Regions from separate parts of the Tibeticola sp. genome, predicted to be linked through region 3. Evidence: predicted binding sites of a transcription regulator. Region 3 holds the regulator's gene; each other region holds the start of a gene.
What was found. Region 3 encodes sigma-54, which starts transcription at its own class of promoters, with help from an activator protein. Its sites were predicted from a motif close to TGGCANGNAANCTGCTTT; they were not measured.

Region 1: a site for sigma-54 is predicted at 2,615-2,632, ahead of JHC36_RS00220 (TorF family putative porin). Genes of this name have one in related genera too.
Region 2: a site for sigma-54 is predicted at 1,677-1,694, ahead of JHC36_RS06600 (arsenate reductase (azurin) small subunit). Genes of this name have one in related genera too.
Region 4: a site for sigma-54 is predicted at 2,598-2,615, ahead of cydP (cytochrome oxidase putative small subunit CydP). Genes of this name have one in related genera too.

Annotation. Positions count from the first base shown of each region.
Region 1 is NZ_JAEMQB010000002.1:13,790-17,995, reverse strand. It holds partial or broken gene JHC36_RS00235 (vitamin B12 dependent-methionine synthase activation domain-containing protein) at 1-62, shown strand, start outside; gene JHC36_RS00230 (outer membrane lipoprotein) at 391-852, shown strand; gene JHC36_RS00225 (YifB family Mg chelatase-like AAA ATPase) at 914-2,473, opposite strand; gene JHC36_RS00220 (TorF family putative porin) at 2,680-3,441, shown strand; gene JHC36_RS00215 (P-II family nitrogen regulator) at 3,463-3,801, shown strand; gene JHC36_RS00210 (ammonium transporter) at 3,825-4,206, shown strand, end outside.
Region 2 is NZ_JAEMQB010000105.1:7,839-12,044, reverse strand. It holds gene JHC36_RS06605 (arsenate reductase (azurin) large subunit) at 1-1,064, opposite strand, end outside; gene JHC36_RS06600 (arsenate reductase (azurin) small subunit) at 1,078-1,608, opposite strand; gene JHC36_RS06595 (PhnD/SsuA/transferrin family substrate-binding protein) at 1,817-2,689, shown strand; gene JHC36_RS06590 (sensor histidine kinase) at 2,708-4,141, shown strand; gene JHC36_RS06585 (sigma-54-dependent transcriptional regulator) at 4,160-4,206, shown strand, end outside.
Region 3 is NZ_JAEMQB010000066.1:3,036-7,241, reverse strand. It holds gene lptA (lipopolysaccharide transport periplasmic protein LptA) at 1-255, shown strand, start outside; gene lptB (LPS export ABC transporter ATP-binding protein) at 252-1,049, shown strand; gene JHC36_RS03895 (RNA polymerase factor sigma-54) at 1,074-2,675, shown strand; gene JHC36_RS03890 (THUMP domain-containing class I SAM-dependent RNA methyltransferase) at 2,672-3,976, shown strand; gene JHC36_RS03885 (PIN domain-containing protein) at 3,973-4,206, shown strand, end outside.
Region 4 is NZ_JAEMQB010000064.1:2,993-7,198, forward strand. It holds gene cydB (cytochrome d ubiquinol oxidase subunit II) at 1-799, opposite strand, end outside; gene JHC36_RS03810 (cytochrome ubiquinol oxidase subunit I) at 818-2,389, opposite strand; gene cydP (cytochrome oxidase putative small subunit CydP) at 2,391-2,567, opposite strand; gene JHC36_RS03820 (sigma-54 interaction domain-containing protein) at 2,776-4,155, shown strand.

The DNA of each region.
Region 1 (4,206 bases), on a different contig from region 3:
TGGCCCAGCGCAGCGGCGTGGCCGTCGAAGAACTCAAACGCTGGCTGGGGCCGAATCTCTGAGAGGCTCACCGCCAGCCCCTGTGTTCGCGCCCGGGGGACCCGTTGACCCCGAACCGTCCGCCCGGCCGAAGGGACGTTATGGCGGCGGCGAAGCCGCCCCATGACGGCACGCGGCCAACTTTTTCAGCGTTGCCCCCAACGCCTCGGCGTCGATCACAGCTCTTACCGATGTTTACGGCGCTGTCGCGGTCGGTCGGAGACACAATCCAGGGTCGTCTCTCAAGGTCACGGTCCGGCGCGCAGGAAGGTCGATGCAGACCCTGGCCCACCGCCCGGCCGCGACACCGCGATGCCGCCAAAGGATGAACCCCAACACGCCCTGAAACCCATGAACACCTGGAACCGCCAGCCTCTGCCCCGCCTGCTCGTCGCACTCTCGATCGGCTTTGTCGGCTCGATGGCGCTCGCGCCTCTGTCCCTGACTTGGGCTGCACCGCCGCACGCCACCCCAGCGGCCTGCCCGCATTGCGGCGTCGTGCAAGAGGTGCATCAAGAGCGCCGTAAAGGCGAAGGCGGCCTCGCCGGGGTCGCGGGCGGTGCCGTCATCGGTGGCTTACTCGGCAATCAGATCGGCGGCGGAACCGGCAAGACGCTCGCGACCATCGGCGGCGCAATCGGTGGCGCCTACGTCGGCAAAGAAGTCGAAAAGAATGTGACGGCACGCACGGTCTGGGTGACGACGGTGCGGATGCGCGACGGCACCCTGCGCCGTTACGAAACGGCCGATCCGCCGCCTTGGCAACCCGGGCAAACCGTGCGGCTCGACGGCCCGCATTTGCGCCCCTATTGAATTTAAGACAACGCTGCATGAGTTCCTGCGATGGCGCGCGAAGGACTGATTCAGCGTTGCCCTAAGACGCGGCGCGCAGCGCCCGCCGCAGTTGCATGGCCTCGGCCACATGGGCGACCTGGGTGGACTCGCTGCCGGCCAGGTCGGCAATGGTGCGGGCCACCTTGAGGGCGCGGTGGACGGAGCGGGCGCTCCAGCCCAGCCGGGCCGCCGCCGTGTTGAGGAACTTGGCCGCTGCGGCGTCGAGCCGCAGGTGCGTGTCGAGCTCCTGCCCCTGCAAAGCCTGATTGCGTTTGCCCTGGCGCTCGAGGGCGCGCTGCTGCGCGGCGATGCAGCGCGTGCGCACCACGGCGCTCGGCTCGCCCGCAGGCGCGGCGAGCAATGCGTCGGCCGGCAGCGCGGGCACTTCCACGTGCAGGTCGATGCGGTCGAGCAGCGGGCCGCTGAGCTTGCCCTGGTAGCGCGCGACTTGGTCGGGGGTGCAGCGGCAATGGCGCACGCTCGACCCGAGCCAGCCGCAGGGGCAAGGGTTCATGGCCGCGATCAGCTGAAAGCGCGCGGGAAACTCAGCGCGGCGGGCCGCGCGTGCGATGCGGATCTGCCCGGTCTCCAGCGGCTCGCGCAGCGCTTCGAGGGCGGCGCGCGGAAATTCCGGCAACTCATCGAGAAACAACACCCCCTGGTGCGCGAGTGAAATCTCCCCAGGGCGTGGCGGCGAGCCACCACCCACCAGCGCCACCGCGCTCGCGGTATGGTGCGGCGCCGCAGTGGGCCGCTGCCCCCAACGCTCGAGCGCGAAGCGTCCGGCCAAACTGAGCACGGCTGCACTCTCGAGCGCCTCGTCGACCGTCATGGGTGGCAGCAAGCCGGCAAAACGCTGCGCCAGCATGGACTTGCCCGAGCCCGGCGGCCCAACCAGCAACACGCTGTGGCCACCGGCTGCGGCGATCTCCAATGCACGCCGTGCCGCCGCTTGGCCCTTGACGTCAGCCAGGTCGAGGTAGGCTGCAGCCGCCACCGCGGGGCTGGCCTGCACGCGGCACCAGCCCTCGGCCGCTTCGGGCGCGGCGGGGCCTGTGCCTTCGGCATGGGCCTGGGCGTCCACAGGACGGAAGCGGCGCACCACGTCGAGCAGGTGCCGCGCGCGGAACACCTCGGCGCCGGGCACCAGGGCGGCCTCCTCGGCGCTGCCGGGCGGCAACACCAAGCGGGCCGGCACCTGTTGACGATGCAGCGCCAGGCTCATGGCGAGCGCGCCGCGCACCGGGCGCAGTTCGCCGGAGAGCGAAAGCTCGCCCGCGAATTCATGGCCGGCGAGCCGCGCGGCGTCGATCTGGCCGCTGGCGGCGAGGATGCCCAGCGCGATCGGCAGATCGAAACGGCCCGAGTCCTTGGGCAGATCCGCGGGGGCGAGGTTCACCGTGATGCGCTTGTTGTGCGGGAATTCGAGGCCAGCGTTCTGCAAGGCCGAACGCACCCGCTCCCGCGCTTCCTTGACCTCGACATCGGCCAGCCCCACCAAGGTGAAGCTCGGCAAGCCGTTGGCCAGATGAACTTCGACGGTCACCGCCGCCGCGTCGAGGCCGAGTAAGGCCCGGCTTTGCACCAAAGCAAGACTCATCGGACGCAGGCCCCGTTTTGGGGCGCAAAACATCCGCCGCATCGCCAGCGGATGCACCGAATCGAGGCGCACTGTTGATTCATACAGTCATATTAGCCCAATCGCGCCCGATAGGGGCGCGAATGTTGGCTTTCTGCGACCTGGCACGGCTTGTGCTCATACGACCGCGAGCCCTTTCTTTTTCACGCCCCTCTCAGGAGTTCATCATGATGCAACGCACCCTTCCGCTGGTTCTCGCTTCCGCCGCGACGCTGCTCGCCGCCACCCCGGCCTTCGCGCAGGCCACCGCCCCCGCGCCGGAGTACACGCTCGGCTACAACGTGGGCGTCGTGACGGACTATCGTTACCGCGGCATCTCGCAGTCGCGCCTCGACCCGGCGCTGCAAGGCGGCATCGACTTCAGCCACAAGAGCGGGTTCTACGTCGGCGCCTGGGCCTCGACGATCAAGTGGATCAAGGACGCGGGCGCCAGCAAGGGTTCGATGGAACTCGACCTCTATGCCGGCTACAAGGGCGAGATCGCCAAGGACCTCGGCTTCGACGTGGGCTATCTGCGCTATGAATATCCGAGCAACAAGCTCAAGGATGTCACCGGCGCGAATGCCAACACCGACGAGCTTTACGGCGCGCTGACCTACGGCATGTTCACGGCCAAGTATTCGCACAGCGTCTCCAACCTGTTCGGCACGCCCAACAGCAAGAACAGCGGCTACCTCGACCTGAGCGCTGCCGTCGACCTGGGCAACGGCATGACGCTCACCCCGCACGTGGGCCACCAGCGCATCAAGAACTTCAGCGCCGGTTCGTACACCGACTGGTCGCTGACCTTGGCGAAGGATTTCGGCAATGGCCTCACCGGCACCGTGGCCGCCGTGGGCACCGACGCCGACAAGACGGTCTATTTCACGCCCAGCGGCAAGTTCACGGGCCGCAACGCCCTGGTGCTGGGCCTGAAGTACAGCTTCTGACCTGCCCCCACCGGAGGACCCATGAAACTCATCACCGCCATCATCAAGCCGTTCAAGCTCGACGAGGTGCGCGAAGCGCTCTCGGGCATCGGCGTGCAGGGCATCACGGTCACCGAAGTCAAAGGCTTCGGACGCCAGAAAGGCCACACCGAGCTCTACCGCGGTGCCGAATACGTCGTCGACTTTCTGCCCAAGGTCAAGGTCGAAGCCGCCGTGCCCGAAGCCTTGGTCGACCGCGCCATCGAAGCCATTGAAGGTGCGGCACGCACCGGCCGCATCGGCGACGGAAAGATCTTCATCTCCGCGCTCGAGCAGGTCATCCGCATCCGCACCGGTGAGACGGGCGAAGGCGCCCTTTGAAACTCTGATCTGAGGACACTCCCATGAAACGATTACTCGCCTCCCTCACCCTGGGCTTGGGTCTGCTGCTCGGCGCAACGGCCTGGGCGCAAACACCAGCAGCGCCGGCCAGCCCGGTGGCAGCGGCTTCGGCCGAGACACCTGCCGCAGAAGCCAAGCCCGCCGATGCGCCGGCTGCCGCTGCAGCCCCCGCCGCTGCGGCCGCACCCGCGGCAGCCGCAGCCGAAGCCAAGGCACCCGAGCCCGTACCCAACAAGGGCGACACCGCCTGGATGATGGTGGCCACGCTGCTCGTCATCATGATGACGGTGCCCGGCCTGGCGCTGTTCTACGGCGGCCTGGTGCGCAGCAAGAACATGCTGTCGGTGCTGATGCAGGTGATGGTCACCTTCTCGCTGATCGTGG
Region 2 (4,206 bases), on a different contig from region 3:
GTGATCTTGGCGCCTTCTTCCAGGCTCATGCGGTTGGTCTTGACTGCATCCTCGAAGCCCACCGTGTGCTTGGCGATGAAGTCTTTGTCGATCCAGCCCTGCTGCACGACGTAGGTGAACAGCGTGTTGAACAGCGCCGTGTCGGTCCCGGGGTTGATGGCCAGGTGCAAGACGTTGTCTTTGCCCGCCACTTGCTCGGCGATCGCCACCGTCGCGGTGCGGCGCGGATCGACGACGATCAGTTTGGCGGCTGCGGCGCTCTCACCGGGGAACCATTTCTTCTTCTTGTCCACCGTCGCGCCGGTCAGGTTCGGCACCCAGTGGTTGAGGAAGTAGTTGGACTGCGTTTCATAGGGGTTGGCGCCGGTGCACAGAATACAGTCGGCCACCTGCGCATCCTCGTAGCTGTTGTTGAGCTCGCCGATGCCCATTTCGCGCGTGGCGTGGCACTCCGAGTTGTAGGCCGGCCGGTTGTGGATGCGCACCATCGGGGTTTGGATGGCGCTGAACATCAGCTTGCCCGTGCCCCAGGTGTTCTCGAACCCACCGCCTGCGCCGCCATGGTCGAAGCAGTCGAACATGATGCCGCTCCGGCCGTCGTTGTCCAAAATCTTCTTGGTCAGGCCTGCGTAGATGGCCAAGGCCTCATCCCAGCCGGTGTCGAACCACTGGTCGCCTTTGAAGATGCGTGGGGTTTTGAGGCGCTCGCGGCCAATGCCATCATGCGCGTACATGTAGCTGGCCATCTTGCCGCCGCGGGTGCTTGAGAGGCCGTTGTTCACGACGCATTCCTTGTCGGGAACGATCATGATGTTCCAGCGCTTGCCCGCTTTGTCGGTGATGGTGTTGGTCATCGCCCGCGTCATGGTGATGGCCATCGGCGGCACCTGCTGGGTGAAATCAACCCCGAGCGCGTTTTCGCTTGCCGCTCGACCCCCTTCGCGGTTCGCGTCCCACTTGTACACGTGGTAGCCGCAGCCCACGATACAGAAGTGGCAGGTCATGTTGGTCTTTTGCGCGTCCTTCGGAGGCAGGGCGATGCGGTCATTGATGGTTTGGGACATGGTGGGCCTCCTCTTACAGAACGTTGGACTGGCGGCCGTAGATCAGGCCATCGACGCCGACGGCATGCACCGTGTCGGTTGCGGCGTCGTACTCGAGCTTGATGCTGGGCAGGTTTTCCGTAGCCTGGCCGCAGACCATCTGGCCGTGGTTTTCGGGGTCGAAGATGGAGAAGTGACAACCGCACTTGAAGGTGCGGCTGCCGCCGTCGTAGGTCACCGGGCAGCCCATGTGCGTGCACATGGCGCTGTAGGCCACGATGTCGCGGTTGGGGCCCACACCACCGGGCACCGGGTTGCCCATGCGGATGGCATAGCAAGGCGAACTCTCGTCGGGGTAGTTGAAGTTGACCGGCTGGTTCACCGGCATCGCGCTGGCCTTGCCCGCTACCTTCTTCGGGTAGGGAAGGGCAGTGGAACTGATGGCCGCAGCCGCGGACGGCGCTGCATTTGCGCTTTGGAGGGGGATGACCACCGAGCCAGCGACGGCGGCGGCGCTGCCCGTCGACTTCAAAAAGAAGCGACGGCTGAGCTTGACATCTTCCATGGGGTCTCCTGTCTTGGGTCGTTGAACCTGCGCTCGAGGCGCAGCATGGGATGAATTCCCACTTGTCTCTTGCAACGACCGTGCCAAAAGAGCGATTGCGATTTAGCAAGCGCTTATGACCATCTTGCCGGTGATCCGTCCGGATTTGGTAACATGGCTTCTAAAAACGCGTTACTTTCAAGTAACGGAACCACATCAAGGAGACAAGATGGTCGATGCGCCGCGACGACGCTGCCTGGCGCTGCTGGGCTCTGCTCTGGCCGCGCCCTGGGCCCAAGCCGCGGTGCCGGCCCGCGATGTGTTGCGCGTCGGCCTGACCTCCGTGATCCTGGCCGACCAGAGCGCTTTTCTCGCGCGCTGGAGCCGATACCTGAGCGAGCGGCTCGATGTCGATGTGCGCTTTGTGGCGCGGGAGTCATACCAGTCGGTGCTGGACCTGCTGTTTGGCCGCCAGCTCGACGCCGCGTGGATCTGCGGCTACCCCTATGTGCGCTGGCAGTCCGAGTTGTCGCTGATCGCCGTCCCTCAGTACCTGGGTGCACCGACCTACCAGGCGTATCTGATTCGCCCCGCGTCGGGCGGCCGCCGCATCGAGGGCTGGGTTGATCTGCGCGGGAAGGTTTTGGCTTATTCCGACCCGTTGTCCAATTCCGGCTGGCTCGTGGCGCAGTCGCAGTTGGCTTTGGCCGGCCTGGCCGCGCGGGACTTGCGGCGGGCTTTTTTTGCCCACGGCCACCGCAACGTCGCCGAAGCGGTGGCCGCGCACCTTGCCGACGCGGGCAGCATCGATGGCTATGTCTGGGACACCATGCGCGCCCAGCACATGACCGCCGCGCGCGAGACCGAAATCGTCTGGCGTTCCGCGCCCTTTGGCTTCCCGCCGATCGTTGCGTTGCGCGAAGAAATGCACCCGGCGCTTGGCCCTTTGAAAGCCGTGTTGCTGGCGATGCCGCAGGACGGTGAAGGGCGTTCCTTGCTCGAGGCGCTCAACCTCAGCGGCTTCGAGGCGGGTGAGCCGGCGCTGTTCGAGAGTATTCGCCGCCTGGCGCTCAGCGTCCCGGGCAGTGGCGTGCGCGCCTGAGTGACACCCGGGTCCAGCGTGAAGCGACTGCGTCTCCCGTACCGAGTCCAGATTCCGCTGGGTCTGGCGCTTGCGGTGCTGATCACCGCCTTGTTCGTGACGGCGGTCGGCGCGCGGCTGTCCGCCCGCGATGCCCGGGCACAGACGCTGGCGACGCTGGACCGCGCCATGGTCTTGCTGGTCGCGCAGGCGCGGCCTCTGCTGGCAGCGGATGACACCTGGCGCGTGTTTTCCTTGCTGCGCGACACGGCGGCGCTGTTGCCCGGGGCCGACCGTTTGCGCGCGCGCGTGGCCGTGCTCGACGCCCAGGGGCGGGTGTTTGCCGCCGCCAATCCGGCGGTGCTGGAAACCGGGCGGCAGCTCCTGGGCGAGACGCTGCACGGGCAGCCACTGCTGACGGCCGAGGAAATTCAGCAACGCCAGCGCATCGAGCAGGCCGACGGCGGCATCATGCTGCTCGACCCGATCAGCAGCGAGGATGGTCAGTTGCTGGGTTTCGTCCTCATGGACGTGGATGCGCCGGTGTTTGCGCCGAAGTGGGCGCAGCTCGCGCGGCCCGCCCTGATTGGCATGGGGCTCGCCGTGGTCTTGCTGATCCCGGCCGGCTGGTGGCTCGGTCGGCGGATGACGGCGCCGGTGGCAGGGCTCGCCCGCTTCATCCATGCGATGGAGCCCGCCGCAGCCATCACCGCCCAGCCGGTTCCGCATACCGACGATCCGGAGTTGCAGCGCATCGCGCGGGCCTTGCACAGCCTGCAGTCGGCGTGGGAAGAGCGCCGCCGCGCCGAGCAGCGGGCGCTGTCGGCCGAGCGGCTGGCCGCGGTGGGACGGATGACGGCGGCCGTGGCCCATGAAATCAACAATCCGCTGGCGGGCTTGTTGACCGCCATCCGCACGCTGCGGTTGCATGGCGATGCACCGCAGGCGCGCGAACGCGCGCTCGATGTGATCGAGCACGGCCTGATGCAGATACGCACCACGGTGGCGGCTCTGCTGCCACAGGCGCGCGTGCAGGATCGGCCGCTCGAACCGTCCGATTTTGATGATGTGCTGACCCTGGCGCAGCCGGCAGCGCAGGCACAGGGCGTGTCGCTTTCCGCCCGCTCGGAGGTCGAGTCGGCTCTGCGCGTGCCTTCGGCGCCGGTCCGCCAGGCCATGCTCAACATGCTGCTCAATGCGATCAAGGCGGCCGGGCCTGGCGGGCGGGTGGCCGTGCAGTTGCTCGCCGATGCCGAACAGGTTCGCTTTTGCGTCACGAACTCCGGCACCGCGCTCGACCCGCAGCGTTTTGCCGCCACACTGGCCCAGGAAGGTGGCGACGATCCGCGGGGATTTGGCATCTGGGTCTGCCAGCAGATCGCCAATCACCACCGCGGCGGCTTCACCCTCGACCCGGACTATCGCGACGGGACCCGACTGGTCTTCTGGCTGCCCAACCGTGAAATCGACTGACCCGTGGAGAAACGCGCCATGCCACCCCGCCTGCTCTTGATTGAAGATGACCTCATCATGGGCGA
Region 3 (4,206 bases):
GTGCGCTTCGTGCGGCGCGCCGAGTTGCGGCGTCTGCGCGGGGAGACGCTGGCCGATCAGGTGACGGGCGAGGTGATCGTCTACGAGCACGCCAGCGGCCAGTTCAGCGTCGACGGTGTGCGGGAGGTGCCCGGTGGCGGGCGTGTGCGCGCGGTCATCGCGCCGCGGGCGGCGGCTTCGGCACCGACCAGCGCGCTGCCGGCGGCGACCTCGCCGCTGCGGCCCGCCAGCGCCCTGGGTGGGGCGGTCCGATGACGCAGCGGCTCGACGAAGCCTACGCGGCGCCTTCGACGCAGCCGCGCGTGGCGGCGGGCAAGCTCGAGGCCCGACATCTGCGCAAAGCCTACGGGGCGCGCACGGTGGTGCATGACGTTTCGCTGACCGTGCACGAGGGCGAGGTCGTGGGCTTGCTCGGCCCCAATGGCGCGGGCAAGACGACGTCCTTCTACATGATCGTGGGGCTGATCCGACCCGACGCGGGCGAAATCTGGATCGACGAGCAGCACATCGAGCACATGCCGATCCATCGGCGCGCACGGCTCGGGTTGTCCTACCTGCCGCAGGAGGCGTCGATTTTTCGCAAGCTCACCGTGCAGGAGAACGTGCGGGCGATTCTGGAGTTGCAGCGGGATGAAACCGGCCGCCCGCTCGCGGGTGAGGCGCTCGAGCGCCGGCTCGACGCGCTGCTGCGCGAACTGCGCGTCGAGCATCTGCGCGATGCGCCCGCCGTCTCGCTCTCGGGTGGGGAGCGGCGCCGTGTCGAGATCGCGCGGGCGCTGGCCACACAGCCGCGCTTCATCCTGCTCGACGAGCCCTTTGCCGGCATCGACCCGATCGCGGTGATCGAGATTCAGCGCATCGTCGCGTTCCTCAAAGGGCGCGGCATCGGCGTCCTCATCACCGACCACAACGTGCGCGAGACGCTGGGCATTTGCGACCACGCGTTCATCATCAGCGAGGGTCGGCTGTTGGCGCAAGGCACACCGGCGGCCATCATCGACAACGCGGAGGTGCGCCGCGTCTACCTCGGCGAACACTTCCGCATGTAGGTCGGTGATGCAGAGGGCACGCCCATGAAGCCAGGCTTGTCGCTGCGGGTGTCGCAGCATCTGGCCTTGACGCCGCAGTTGCAGCAGTCGATCCGGCTGCTGCAAATGTCCACGCTCGAACTCGGACAGGAAATCGAGCAGATGCTCGACGAGAACCCGTTTCTCGAGCGCGCCGAGACCGAGTCCGCGGGCCTCGCTGGTGACGAGGCGCCGCCCGAGTCTGCGCTGGCCAATCCTGATTTCGTAGCAGAAGAAGACCGATCGACGCCGGCATCGGGCCCCCTCGGCTTGGATGAAGGCGCTGGGGCCACGCCCGAGGCCGACCACGGCGCCGAAGCCGCCGCACCCGACTGGGAGGGTCCGACCGACTGGGCGGGCTCGCCCGACGAGGCGCCGCACGGGGAGCGCGAAGACGACGCGCCCTTCGATGGCGCCGAAGGCCGCAGCGGCGTATCCGGATCCGCTGGCGGCGAGGATGAGGATGCTCAATCGCCTTGGGAGCGCGCCGGCTCAGAGGAAAGCCTCTCCGAGCATCTACACCGCCAGGCGCTGGCGCTGCGGCTCGACCCGGTCGACCGCGCCGCGCTGGATTTCCTCATTGACTCGCTCGACGACGACGGCTACCTCAGCGAACCGCTCGAGCGCCTGGCCGAAGCGCTGTGCCCGCGCGAGGATGCCGAGCGCTTCGATGAGCTGGTGCACCGCCTCACCGTCGCGCGCGGCCTGTTGCAGTCGCTCGAGCCGACGGGCGTGGGCGCGCAGGATCTCGCCGAGTGCTTGCGCTTGCAGGTGCGTGAGCGCGCCGCCGATGGCGAGTCGGTCGCAGCCGCCGCGCTCGACGTGCTGGCCCAGCCGCTCGAGTGGTTGGCGCGGCGCGACTTCAAGCGGCTCGCTGCCGCCACCGGGCGTCATGAAACCGAGCTGCGCGCCGCGCTCGCGCTCATCGCCCGGCTCGAACCCAAGCCGGGGCGGCGCTTTGCTCAGGCCGAGCGGCTGGTGATCGTGCCCGATGTCATCGTCACGGCCGACACCGAGGGCGCGCAGCCCCGCTATCGCGTGCAGATCAACCCCGAGGTGTTGCCGCGGCTGCGGGTGCACGACATCTACGCCCGCGCCCTGCGCGAGCACAAGGGCGAGGGGAGCGCTGCGCTGTCTGCGCGCTTGCAGGAAGCGCGCTGGTTCATCAAGAACATCCAGCAGCGCTTCGACACCATCCTGCGTGTCTCGCGCGCCATCGTCGAGCGGCAAAAGAGCTTTTTCGTGCACGGCGAACTCGCCATGCGGCCCCTGGTGCTGCGCGAGATTGCCGACGAACTCGGGCTGCATGAATCCACCGTGAGCCGCGTCACCACCGCCAAATACATGGCCACGCCGCGCGGCACCTTCGAGCTCAAATACTTCTTCGGTTCGGGCCTCGACACCGAAGCGGGCGGCAGCGCCTCGAGCACGGCGGTGCGCGCGCTGATCCGCCAGTTCATCGACGCCGAAGACCCCGCCCATCCCTTAAGCGACGGCCAGATCGCCGACATGCTCAAAGAGCAAGGCATCGCCTGCGCGCGCCGCACCGTCGCCAAATACCGAGAGGCGATGCGCATCGCGCCCGCTCCCCTGCGAAAGACCCTGTGAACGATCTCACCCTGTTTCTTCCCTGCGCCAGCGGTGTCGAGGACTACCTCGCCGCCGAAGTGCACGCCCTCACCGGCGCGCAAGGCCAGGACCTGCTGAGCCACCGTGGCGGCGTGCGCGTGCGCGCGAGCTGGCGTGATGCGATGCGGCTCAATCTGCACACCCGACTCGCGCAGCGCGTGCTGGTGCAGGTTGGCCACCGTTCGTACCGCAACGAGCGTGACCTCTACGAGGCGGCTTCCGCCGTGGCGTGGGAGCTGTGGTTCACGCCGCGCCAGAGCTTCAAGATCGAAGTCACCGCGCAGCACAGCCCGCTGCAAAGCCTCAACTTCGCCGCGCTCAAGATCAAGGACGCGGTCGCCGACCGCTTCCGCGCCAAGGCCGGCGGCGTGCGCCCCGACGTGGACACGCGCCACCCCGACGTGCGCATCCATGCCCACCTGACCACCGACACTGCCACGCTCTACATCGACACCTCGGGCGAGCCGCTGTTCAAGCGCGGCTGGCGCGAGGACAAGGGCGACGCGCCGCTCAAGGAAACGCTGGCCGCGGCCATGCTCGCTGCCAGCGGCTGGAGCACCGATCCCGAGGGCGGCTGCGCTGCCGGCGTGCCGCTCTACGACCCCTGCTGCGGCAGCGGCACCATCGTCATCGAGGCGGCGCAAATCGCCTGCGGCATCGCTGCGGGCGGCCAGCGCCGCTTTGCCTTCGAGAAAATGCTGCCGTTTCAGGCTCATGTCTGGCAAGACCTCAAAGACCAAGCCCGCGCGGCCGAGCACGCCCCGACGGCGCCGGTGTTTGGCAGCGATGTCGCGCACCGCATGGTCGATTTCGCGCAACGCAATGCCGAACGCGCCCGCGTCGCCCACGCCGTGCAACTGCGGGGCGGCGACGCACTGCAGCGTCTGCCGCCGTGCGAGACGCCGGGTGTGGTGCTGCTCAACCCGCCGTATGGCGAGCGCATCGCGGTCGCAGGCGTGGCCGGTACCCGCTCGGGGCAAGACGCTGAGGCTGGGCCGCGCTTTGGGGCGCGCGAACTCGCGCAGACCGAAGACGGCGGCGATTTCTTCGCCCAACTGGCCAGCCACTGGAAGCGCCACTACGCGGGCTGGACTGCCTGGTTGCTCACGCCCGACCTCAAGCTGCCGGCCAAAATGCGCCTCAAAGAAAGCCGCCGCGTGCCGATGTGGAACGGCCCGATCGAATGCCGGCTGTTCCGCTTCGACCTGGTGCGCGGCGCGGTGCGGCCCGCGCGCGGGCCCGCGGCAGACGCCGCCGCGCAGCCCGGGGCGCCGGGATGAACGAGGCCTACGCCGGCCGCGCGCTCGTGCTCGACACCAACATCGCGCTCGACCTGCTGCTCTTTGCCGACCCGGCCGCCGAGCCGCTCGCGCGCGCGCTCGAAGCCGGTCGCCACGTGTGGCTGACCACGCCCGCGATGCGCGAGGAATTCCGTCGCGTCCTCGACTACCCGCAAATCGTGCCGCGGCGCCGGTTTCATGGCCTCGAGGCGGCCACGCTACTCGAGCGC
Region 4 (4,206 bases), on a different contig from region 3:
GCAGCCAGAGCAGCGGCTGGCGGCCGTAGTTGGCCATCCAGGCGCCGGCTTCGCGCACCACCGTCTTGCTCATCGGGTTGGGCAAAGCAGCCGGATCGACCACGGAGCTGATGCGATAGCCGGGGATGCTCTGCAGCCAGAAGCCCGCGGCAATGAAGGCCACGACCATGACGATGCCCGCAATCGTGCCGGCGCGGATGGTGCGCGCCTGGATCGCGCCCTCGGTGCGGTGCGCGAGGTAGGTCGCACCCTGCAGGGTGATCATGGCACTGCTGACCACGCCGGCAAGCAAGGCGTAGGGGTTGAGCAAAGCCCAGAAGCTGCCGGTGTAGGTGGAAATCAGATACTCATCGAACTGGAAGGGCACGCCTTGCAGCAGGTTGCCAAAGGCCACGCCGAAGATGACCGGCGGAATGAAGCCGCCGACGAACAGGCCCCAATCCCAGGTGGCGCGCCAGGTCGGGTTGTCGATCTTGCTGCGGTAGTCAAAGCCCACCGGCCGGAAGAACAGCGCCCAGAGCACCGCCAACATGGCCCAGTAAAAGCCGCTGAACGCGGTGGCGTACACCAGCGGCCAGGCCGCGAAGATGGCGCCGCCGCCGGTGATGAACCAGACCTGGTTGCCGTCCCAGTGCGGCCCGACGGTGTTGATGACGACGCGGCGCTCGGTGTCGCCCTTGCCGACGAAGGGCAGCAAGGTGCCCACGCCCATGTCGTGGCCGTCCATGATGGCGAAGCCCACGAGCAGCACGCCCACGAGCAGCCACCAGATGATTTTGAGGGTTGGATAGTCCAGCATGTCGTTCTCCCGTGGGGTTCAGGCGGCGGTCGTCGCGCCGTGGTGGGCTTCGTTCGCGTAGCGGCCGGTGCCCAGGCTGCCCGGGCCCATCTTGGCGAACTTGACCATCAGGTACATCTCGACGATCAGCAGCAGCGTGTAGAAACCCACGAAGCCGGCGAGCGAGCCGTAGAGGCTGGTGACGCTCAACGTCGAGACCGACAGATGCGTGGGCAACACGCCATAGATGGTCCAGGGCTGGCGTCCGTATTCGGCGACGAACCAGCCAAGTTCAATGGCGATCCAGGGCGCGGGCAGCATCACCAGCGCCCACTTGAGCAGCCAGGGTCGCTTGCCACACTCGAGCTTGAGCGTGCACCAGAAGGCAGTACCAAAGAGCGCGAGCATGAGGAAGCCCAGGCCGACCATGATGCGGAAGCTCCAGAACATGGGCGTGACGCGCGGGATGGTGTCGTCCACGGCGCGCTGGATGATCTCGGGCGTCGCCTGGCGCACGTCGGTGACGTATTTGCGCAGCAGGAGGCCGAAGCCCAGATCGGCTTTGTGCGCCTCGAACAGCGCACGCGCAGCCGCGTCGTTGCGGTCTTTGCGCAGGGCTTCGAGCGCGGTCACCGCGTGGATGCCGCTTTCGATGCGCTCGCGGTTCTTGGCCTTGATTTCCGCAACGCCCGGGATGGTCTTGGTGACCGAGCGCGTGCCGATCAAGCCCATGACGTAGGGAATTTCGATCGACCAATCGTTTTTCTGCGCCTGCTCGTTGATGCCCGCGACGAGGTTGAAGCTCGCGGGTGCGGGCTCGGTCTCCCACATGGCTTCGATCGCGGCCATCTTGGTCTGCTGCGCTTCGCCGACGTTATAGCCCGATTCGTCACCGAGCACGATGACGCTGAGCACCGATGCAAGCCCGAAGGCTGCGGCGACGCGGAAGCTCCGTTTGGCAAATTCGACGTCACGGCCCCTGAGCAGGTAATAACTCGAGATCGAGAGCACGAACATCGCGCCGGTGACATAGCCGGCCGAGACGGTGTGCACGAACTTCGCCTGCGCATCGGGGTTGAAGAGCACGGCCCAGAAGTCCGTCATTTCCATGCGCATGGTGTCGAAGCTGAACTCGGCGCCCACCGGGTTTTGCATCCAGCCGTTGGCGATCAAAATCCACAGCGCCGAAAGGTTGGTGCCCAGCGCCATGAGGATGGTGACCAGCAGGTGCTTAGGCTTGGAGAGGCGATCCCAGCCGAAGAAGAACAGGCCGATCATCGTGGACTCAAGAAAGAAGGCCATGAGTCCTTCGATCGCCAGCGGCGCGCCGAAGATGTCGCCCACGTAGTGCGAGTAGTAGGCCCAGTTGGTGCCGAACTGGAATTCGAGCGTGATGCCGGTGGTCACGCCCAGCGCAAAGTTGATGCCAAAGAGCTTGCCCCAGAAGCGGGTCATGTCTTTCCAGACGACGTTGCCGGTCATCACGTAAACGCTCTCCATGATGACGAGTAACCACACCATGCCCAGCGTCAGCGGCACAAACAGGAAGTGGTAGAGGGCTGTCGCCGCAAATTGCAGCCGCGACAGATCCACCAGTTGTTCGGATATCACTTCACTTCTCCTTTTCTTCGCTGTTGCCCGGCCCGAGCAACTGGGTGGCCACGCCGGCCTCTGGCGGCGTGACGCGGTACTCGCGCACGAACACCCACCACAGCGCCACCAGCACAGCCAGCTTGATCACCAGCACGACGGCCAGCTTGCGCACCAGGGTTTGGTCTTGGAGGTTCATGGCACGGGGACCTTTCCTTTCGTAACCAATTATGCAATCTTTATGCCAATGACTCGGAAGCGAGCGAACCACCGTTCGCCTAGGGTTTTCCCTGGGAAGGGCAGCCGACCTGTCCCTGACAGCCCTGGGGACAAACCGCCGCAAAGGCTGCCAAAAAACTGCCAAGCTGCCATAATGGCAGCCAAACCCTTCCACGCTTGCGCCGCCCATGAAGCCCTACGCCGAACTCACCAGCTTTCTCGATCAGCAGAGCGAGCCCTACATCCTGTTCGACGGCGACTACCGCATCCTCGCCGCCAACGCGGCTTATCGAAGGCTGTTCAGTCCCGAACAAAGCGTGGTCGGGCGCAAGTGCTACGAGGTTTCGCACCGCTACACCACGCCCTGCGACCAAAACGGCGAGACCTGCCCACTGGCGCGCGCACGGGCCTCGGGGCAGCGGGAGCGGGTGCTGCATCTGCACCACACACCGCGCGGCGAGGATTACGTCCAGATCGAACTGACCCCGCTGCGCGACGCGGCCGGCACGCTGCAGCTCTACGCCGAAAAAATGGAGCCGCTGCGCCAAAGCCATCGCGCCGCGTCTCCAAACGGGCCCGAGTTGATCGGCCGCTCGCCGGCGTTTTCGGCCATGCTTGCGCTGGTGGCGCGCGTGGGTCCGTCGATGGCCACCGTGCTGTTGCTGGGCGAATCGGGCACCGGCAAGGAACTCCTCGCGCGCGCGGTGCACGAGGCGAGCCCGCGCGCCGCGCGGCCACTCGTCGCGGTGGACTGTTCGAGCTTGCCCGAAACCCTCTTCGAGTCCGAACTGTTCGGCCACGAACGCGGCGCCTTCACCGGCGCGCATGCGGCCCGCGCCGGCCTGGTCGAAGCGGCCAGTGGCGGCACGCTGTTCCTCGACGAAGTGGGCGACATACCGCTGTCGATGCAGGTCAAGCTGCTGCGCCTGCTCGAGACCGGCACCTACCGGCGCGTGGGCAGCACCGAACTGCGCCGGGCCGACATCCGCGTCGTCTCCGCGACGCACCGCGATCTCACGGCCATGGTCGCCGATGGGCGCTTTCGCGAAGACCTGTATTTCCGGCTCAGCACCTTTCCGATCCGGCTGCCGCCGCTGCGCGAGCGCCTCGAAGACATCGCGCTGCTGGCGCCCGCATTGCTGCAACGGGTGGCGCCCGAGCGCAAGCTCGAGCTCGCGCCCGCGGCGCTGACCCTACTGCAAAGCCAGCCCTGGCCCGGTAACGTGCGCGAACTGCGCAACCTGCTGGAGCGTGCCGCCCTGCTCTGCGACGGCTCCGTGATCGAAGCGAGCCATGTCGCGCAAGCACTGTCCGTGAATCAGCCGATCCACCCGGCCGCGTCTCGCCTACCGGCCGCCACAGCGGACGCGGACGCGGATCGAGCCGCCGCTGGTCCAGAGGCAACGATCAACACCCTGCCGTTGCCTGAGCTCGAACTCGAGGTCTTGCGACAACGGCTGGCCCGCCACCGCGGCAGCCGCGCCGCCTTGGCCGCCGAACTGGGCATCAGCGAGCGCACGCTCTACCGCCGGCTGCGCGCCCTGGAAGCGCGAGCTGCGGGCCGGTGACGCCGGGAATTCAACTCGGCTGAGGTCCTTTTTTTGTAGCGCAACCTGACC